2 regions of the Pseudomonas sp. NPDC077451 genome follow, and region 1 is predicted to be linked to the other one. Evidence: predicted binding sites of a transcription regulator. Region 1 holds the regulator's gene; the other holds the start of a gene.
The links. Region 1 encodes sigma-54, which starts transcription at its own class of promoters, with help from an activator protein. Its sites were predicted from a motif close to ANTGGCATNNANNTTGCTNT; they were not measured.

Region 1 (3,413 bases):
GACAGCCTCGGCATGAGCCTGTCCGGTGGCGAACGACGCCGCGTCGAGATAGCCCGCGCCCTGGCCACGGCACCCAAGTTCATTCTTCTTGACGAACCCTTCGCAGGCGTCGACCCCATCTCGGTCGGCGACATCAAGCAGATCATTCATCACCTGAAGGCCAAGGGCATCGGCGTCCTGATCACCGATCACAACGTCCGCGAAACGCTGGATATCTGCGAAACCGCCTACATCGTCAACGACGGTCAATTGATCGCCGAAGGCGACGCAGAGACCATCTTGGCCAACCAGCTGGTCAAGGAAGTCTATCTGGGACACGAATTCCGACTTTGAAGTCGTTTTTTCTGCCCGGACGAACCTACAGGGCTAGGCAAAGGCTTCAATGGCAGGCATATAATTTGCTTACACGGGCGCGCGGCGCCAGCGAAATCGGAACAGGCGCGGTTGCGCCGGCAAAAAAGGTTCGAAGTCCTCTGCCATGAAACCATCGCTAGTCCTGAAGATGGGCCAGCAGCTGACGATGACACCGCAGCTGCAACAAGCCATACGATTGCTCCAGCTATCCACGCTTGATCTCCAACAAGAGATTCAGGAAGCGCTGGATTCCAATCCCATGCTCGAGCGCGAAGAAGACGGGGATGATTTCGACAACTCCGATCCGATGGCCGAGTCTGTCGAAAAGAAAAGCGAAAGCCCTTCGACTGACTCAACCGTGCAAAGCGAGCCGGACAACAATTACGAGGAGCCCATCAACACGGTGGAGAACCTCGAAGAAGGCGACTGGGGCGACCGCATCCCAAATGAGCTGCCGGTAGACACCGCTTGGGAAGACATCTATCAGACCAGCGCCAGCAGCTTGCCGAGCAGCGATGACGATGAGTGGGATTTCACCAGCCGGACCTCTAGCGGCGAAAGCCTGCAAAGCCATCTGCTCTGGCAACTCAACCTCGCACCGATGAGCGATACCGACCGTCTCATCGCGGCCACCCTGATCGATTGTATCAATCCACAGGGTTATCTCGACGAAACGCTTGAAGAAGTACTCGAGTCGTTTGACCCCGAGCTTGAAATCGAACTCGACGAGATCGAGGTGGTGCTGCGCCGAATTCAGCAGTTCGAGCCCGCAGGCATCGGAGCGCGTGACCTGCGTGAATGCCTGCTGCTGCAGCTTCGTCAACTGCCCGAACGCACCGAGTGGCTGAGTGAGGCCATCCGGCTGGTGAGTGACCACCTGGATATTCTTGGCGGGCGCGATTACAGCTTGCTGATGCGCAGGATGAAGCTCAAAGAAGACGAACTGCGCCAGATCATCGACTTGATTCAAACGCTCAATCCACGCCCCGGCTCTCAGATCGAAGCGGGTGAGCCCGAATATGTGGTGCCTGACGTTATCGTGCGCAAGCACAATGGCCGCTGGTTGGTGGAACTGAATCAGGAGGCAATGCCTCGCCTGAGGGTAAACGCGCAATACGCCGGGTTCGTCAAACGGGCCGATTCAAGCGCGGATAACACCTTCATGCGAAACCAGCTGCAAGAAGCACGCTGGTTCATCAAAAGCCTGCTCAGCCGCAACGAAACGCTGATGAAGGTGGCCACCCAGATCGTCGAGCATCAGCGGGGCTTTTTCGAGCACGGCGACGAGGCCATGAAGCCGCTAGTGCTGTACGACATCGCCGAAGCGGTGGGTATGCATGAGTCGACCATTTCGCGGGTCACGACGCAAAAGTTCATGCACACGCCCCGGGGCATCTATGAACTCAAATATTTCTTTTCGAGCCATGTGAGCACTGCCGAAGGCGGCGAGTGCTCGTCCACTGCCATCCGCGCAATCATCAAGAAACTGGTGGCCGCGGAAAACCAGAAAAAGCCATTGAGCGACAGCAAGATCGCTGGTCTACTGGAGGAACAGGGGATTCAGGTCGCACGCCGCACCGTCGCAAAGTACCGCGAATCACTCGGTATCGCGCCATCCAGCGAGCGCAAGCGGCTGATGTAACACCAGAGCACTGGTCGAGTTCTTCCGAATGGCGGGCTTGCTGCCCACCAATCCGCATGTGGCAAAAAGGAGATGCAGTATGCAAGTCAACATCACTGGCCTTCACCTGGAAATCACAGAACCCCTGCGTGACTACGTCGAAGAGAAATTCGAGCGGTTAGAACGGCATTTCGATCGCATCATTGCCATTCAAGTCGTTCTTCAAGTCGAGAAGCTGAGGCAGAAGGCCGAAGCGACCTTACATGTAGCTGGCCGCGAAGTTGTCGCTAACGCCGAGCACAGCGACATGTACGCCGCGATCGATCTGCTTGCGGACAAGCTCGATCGGCAGCTCATCAAGCACAAAGAAAAACAGCTCGACCACCATCAGGGCGCCCTGGCTCGCTAACCCATCATGATCCGAATCGAAAATATCCTAACCCCCGGCCGCGCCCTAGTGGGCGTACCGGGCGGCAGCAAGAAGCGCGTACTGGAGCAGATCGCCAAGGTGCTTGGTGGGGATCTGCCAGATCTTGATAGCCAAGCGATCTTTGAAAGCTTCATCGCCCGCGAGAAGCTTGGCTCAACCGGCTTCGGCAATGGCATTGCTATCCCGCACTGCCGTATGCCCGGCTGCACATCGCCGCTCAGTGCAGTGCTGAGACTCGATACACCAGTAGATTTCGATGCAATCGACGGCGCTCCCGTCGATCTATTGTTCGTATTGCTGGTGCCAGAAGCAGCCACCGATGAACATCTGGAGCTGCTTCGCCAGATTGCCAGCATGCTGGATCGCGAAGAGGTCCGTGAACGGCTGCGCGGGACCACGTCGGGACAGGAACTGTATCAGGCTGTGATGGATATTCAGAACGGTCGTTAGTTGGCCGTCCGGGACAACATAAGCGGTGGCTGGCAATCCCAACCACCGGGTTCCCTGGAACAAAGCCTAAGGCTGGACCGAGGTTAACAGACGGAAAAACGCACCTTGATTGGCTATCGATGCGTTCTGGCTGGGGTCGAGGCCGTGGCTGTTTTAACGAGACATGTCTACTCGAGTAGTTTCCCAACAGCCTGCTAGGACAGAGCAATATTCTGTCGCCCTAAGCTGAGTGAGGAAAGAAACGTGCCCCTTATCTGCCAATACACACCCTGCCGGCGCGACGCGAAAAAAGGTTTTCGAGGCCAAGCCTTGCTGAATGGAACAGTTCGATGCGGTTGATCATCGTCAGTGGGCGCTCTGGATCGGGCAAGAGCACTGCGCTAAATGTCCTTGAAGACAATGGTTTCTACTGTATCGACAACCTTCCCGCCGGCCTTCTGCCAGAGCTGGCAGAAAGGGCACTGTTGCACACAGAGCTGCTGCAGCCACAAGTCGCGGTATCTATCGATGCGCGCAACCTGCCGAGTCAACTGAAACGCTTTCCCGAGCTGCTCGAAG
Region 2 (3,413 bases), on a different contig from region 1:
TGGTTGCGCAAACCGGCAAGATCGAGGAAAGCATTGGCGCAGCCCTGTCGCTTGAGTTGAATACGCCGCGCTTCGGCCACCTGCGCTGCGACCCGCTGCGTGGTTTCGTTGCCAGCCAGTGGTGCGTTCAGCGCCGTGGCTTCGCGAGCGACCGTCAGATGCAGGTCGATGCGGTCGAGCAGCGGCCCGGAGAGCTTGCCGCGGTAGCGTTGAATCTGGTCTGGCGAACAGCGGCAGCGACCGGTGGAATCGCCCAGGTAACCACAGGGGCAGGGGTTCATCGCCGCGACCAACTGGAAGCGTGCTGGAAAGCGCACCTTGTCGCGCGCGCGGGCGATGACGATACAGCCTGATTCCAGGGGCTCGCGAAGCACTTCCAGGACCTTGCGGTCGAATTCCGGCAGCTCATCGAGAAACAGTACACCTTGATGCGCCAAAGTGATTTCCCCCGGCCTTGGCCGACTGCCGCCGCCAACCAGGGCTGGCCCTGATGCGCTGTGATGGGGCTGTCGAAAAGGGCGCTGTGGCCAGTGCGCCAAGGGAGACTGGCTGGCGACAGACTGAATTGCTGCGACTTCCAGCGCTTCCTGTTCTTCCAGAGGTGGAAGCAGGCCGGGTAGCCGGCTGGCAAGCAATGTCTTGCCGGTACCAGGCGGACCGGATAACAACAGGTTGTGGCCACCCGCGGCGGCCACCAGCAGCCCACGCTTGGCGGCAGCCTGGCCCTGTACATCTGCGAGATCAGGGTAGGGCAGCACCTGGCGCAACAGGCCTTGGGCTTGAAACGGTTCGATGGGAGTCACGCCGTTGAAGTGCGCAGCGACTTCCAGCAGGTGGTCGGCGGCGTAGACCACCAATCCCGACGCCAGGCTGGCCTCCTCGGCATTGGCTCGCGGCACCAGCAGGGCGCGCCCGGCCTGGCGGGCCGCGAGCGCGGCGGGCAACACGCCTTGTACCGGCCGCAGTGCGCCGGAAAGCGCCAGCTCGCCCAGGCATTCGAGCGTGTCCAGCCGGTCCGCAGGGATCTGGCCACTCGCCGCCAATATGCCCAGCGCGATGGCCAGATCAAAACGGCCACCATCTTTAGGCAAATCGGCTGGCGCAAGATTGAGCGTGATTCGTCGGGCCGGGAAGTCGAAGCCGGACGTCAGGATCGCGCTGCGCACGCGGTCTTTGCTTTCCTTGACTGCCGTTTCCGGCAGGCCGACCAAGGCCAGCGAAGGCAGGCCATTGGCAAGGTGCGCCTCCACCGTCACGGTGGGCGCTTCCACGCCGACCTGGGCGCGGCTGTGGACGATTGCGAGGGACATCCGATCACTCCTTTGATCGTGACGCCAGCCGGTCTATTCGGACGCGGGTGGCGCGAGTTTCTCTTCCAGCTCGGCGACCTTGGCTTCGAGGGCTTCAAGCCTCGCCCGGGTGCGTGCAAGCACGATCATCTGGCTGTCGAATTCTTCACGGCTGACCACATCGAGCTTGCTCAGCGCACCTTGCACGATGCCTTTGAGCTGGGCTTCGACTTCCGCACGGGGCAGGGGATTTTCACCGCTGAATAGCCGCGAGGCCTGGGCGCCGACGGCGTCGAGAAAAGCTTTGGGTGGGAACATGAGCATTACCTGTTTCTGAGCGACGCGCAGTGTAACACGGGCTATTCGACCGTCCTGCCGACGCGCGTGCACGTTTGCGGGCATGCCGTTGCGGTGTCGTGCACCGGCATGGTGCGCTATCCGGGCGGGCGAGCCGTGATGTGGCCGCGCACGCCCTTTGCGAAGCGCCACACGCCGGGCATTGCAAAAAGCTGGCATCGATTCTGCTTAGCTCCTCACGACGCATGCACCAGCAGGTAGCGGTGCAAAGGCGATTCGGGACGTTTCGTCGGATCGGTTGATGGTGTCGGATGGTCGCTCGGCAACGCCGGCGCGTTACAAGAGCCAGACACTGCGCTTAGACTTGAGCCGGGTTCGTACTTCTGGGGCAAGTCCACCTAAACGGGAGAAGTTTCATGAAACTAGTCACTGCCATCATCAAGCCGTTCAAGCTGGACGACGTACGCGAGTCGCTGTCCGAGATTGGCGTCCAGGGCATCACGGTCACCGAGGTCAAGGGCTTCGGTCGCCAGAAAGGCCATACCGAGCTCTATCGCGGGGCTGAATACGTAGTCGATTTTCTGCCGAAGGTGAAGATCGACGTAGCAATCGCCGATGACCAACTCGATCGCGTGATCGAGGCGATCACCAAGGCGGCCAACACCGGAAAAATCGGCGACGGCAAGATCTTCGTCGTGAATCTGGAACAGGCCATTCGCATCCGCACAGGCGAAACCGATACCGACGCAATCTGACGGCCCGACGCGTAGCGCGCGTTTGAGCGGGCGGCAACGCCCGACACGTCGCCACGCACCGCCCAAGCATTTGCGATTGCCTGCCTAGCAGGCCTACGAACCCCCACGCCCCAGGAGTAAAACCATGACTCTGCGAAAATTCGCAGGGCTAGGAGCCCTTTTGTCTCTGATAAGCCCAGGCATCGCCATGGCGCAGGAGGCAACGCTTGATTCCGGCGATACGGCATGGATGCTTACGGCCACCGCGCTGGTGCTGTTCATGACGATTCCGGGCCTGGCGCTGTTCTACGGCGGCATGGTCCGCTCCAAGAACATCTTGTCGGTGATGATGCAGTGCTTCGCCATCACCGGGCTGATGAGCATCCTCTGGATGGTCTACGGCTACAGCCTGGCGTTCGATACCACCGGCATGGAAGCAGGCGTCACCAACCTCAATTCCTTCGTTGGAGGCCTGGGTCGCGCCTTCCTCAGCGGCCTGACGCCTGACAGCCTCACCGGTACCGTACCGGAGAGTGTATTCATTACCTTTCAGATGACCTTCGCCATCATCACCCCGGCGCTGATCGTCGGTGCGTTCGCCGAGCGCATGAAGTTCTCCGCGATGCTGGTGTTCATGGGCGTCTGGTTCACGCTGGTCTACGCACCGATCGCGCACATGGTCTGGGGCGGCGATGGCGGCCTGATGTGGGACTGGGGCGTGCTTGATTTTGCGGGTGGCACTGTGGTGCACATCAATGCCGGTATCGCTGGCCTAGTGGCGTGCATCGTGCTCGGTAAGCGCAAAGGCTTCCCCACCACGCCGATGGCGCCGCACAACCTTGGCCTCACCCTGATCGGCGCGGCGATGCTCTGGATCGGCTGGTTCGGTTTTAACGCCGGCTCCTCGCTGGCTGCTAACGGCACAGCCGGAATGGCCATGTTAGTGACCCAGATCGCAACCGCTGCGGCTGCGCTGAGCTGGATGTTCGCGGAGTGGCTCACTCACGGCAAACCCAGCGCCCTGGGCATTGCTTCGGGCGTCGTGGCCGGTCTGGTCGCCATCACACCAGCCGCCGGTACGGTCGGCCCGATG

Region 2: a site for sigma-54 is predicted at 1,798-1,817, ahead of glnK (P-II family nitrogen regulator). Genes of this name have one in related genera too.

What each region holds. Positions count from the first base shown of each region.
Region 1 covers NZ_JBITVX010000005.1:93,786-97,198, forward strand. Annotated here, with positions in the region: gene lptB (LPS export ABC transporter ATP-binding protein) at 1-333, shown strand, start outside; gene ACIGHL_RS10340 (RNA polymerase factor sigma-54) at 479-1,996, shown strand; gene hpf (ribosome hibernation-promoting factor, HPF/YfiA family) at 2,076-2,384, shown strand; gene ptsN (PTS IIA-like nitrogen regulatory protein PtsN) at 2,391-2,855, shown strand; gene rapZ (RNase adapter RapZ) at 3,185-3,413, shown strand, end outside.
Region 2 covers NZ_JBITVX010000007.1:149,852-153,264, reverse strand. Annotated here, with positions in the region: gene ACIGHL_RS13400 (YifB family Mg chelatase-like AAA ATPase) at 1-1,310, opposite strand, end outside; gene ACIGHL_RS13395 (accessory factor UbiK family protein) at 1,344-1,607, opposite strand; gene glnK (P-II family nitrogen regulator) at 2,003-2,341, shown strand; gene ACIGHL_RS13385 (ammonium transporter) at 2,466-3,413, shown strand, end outside.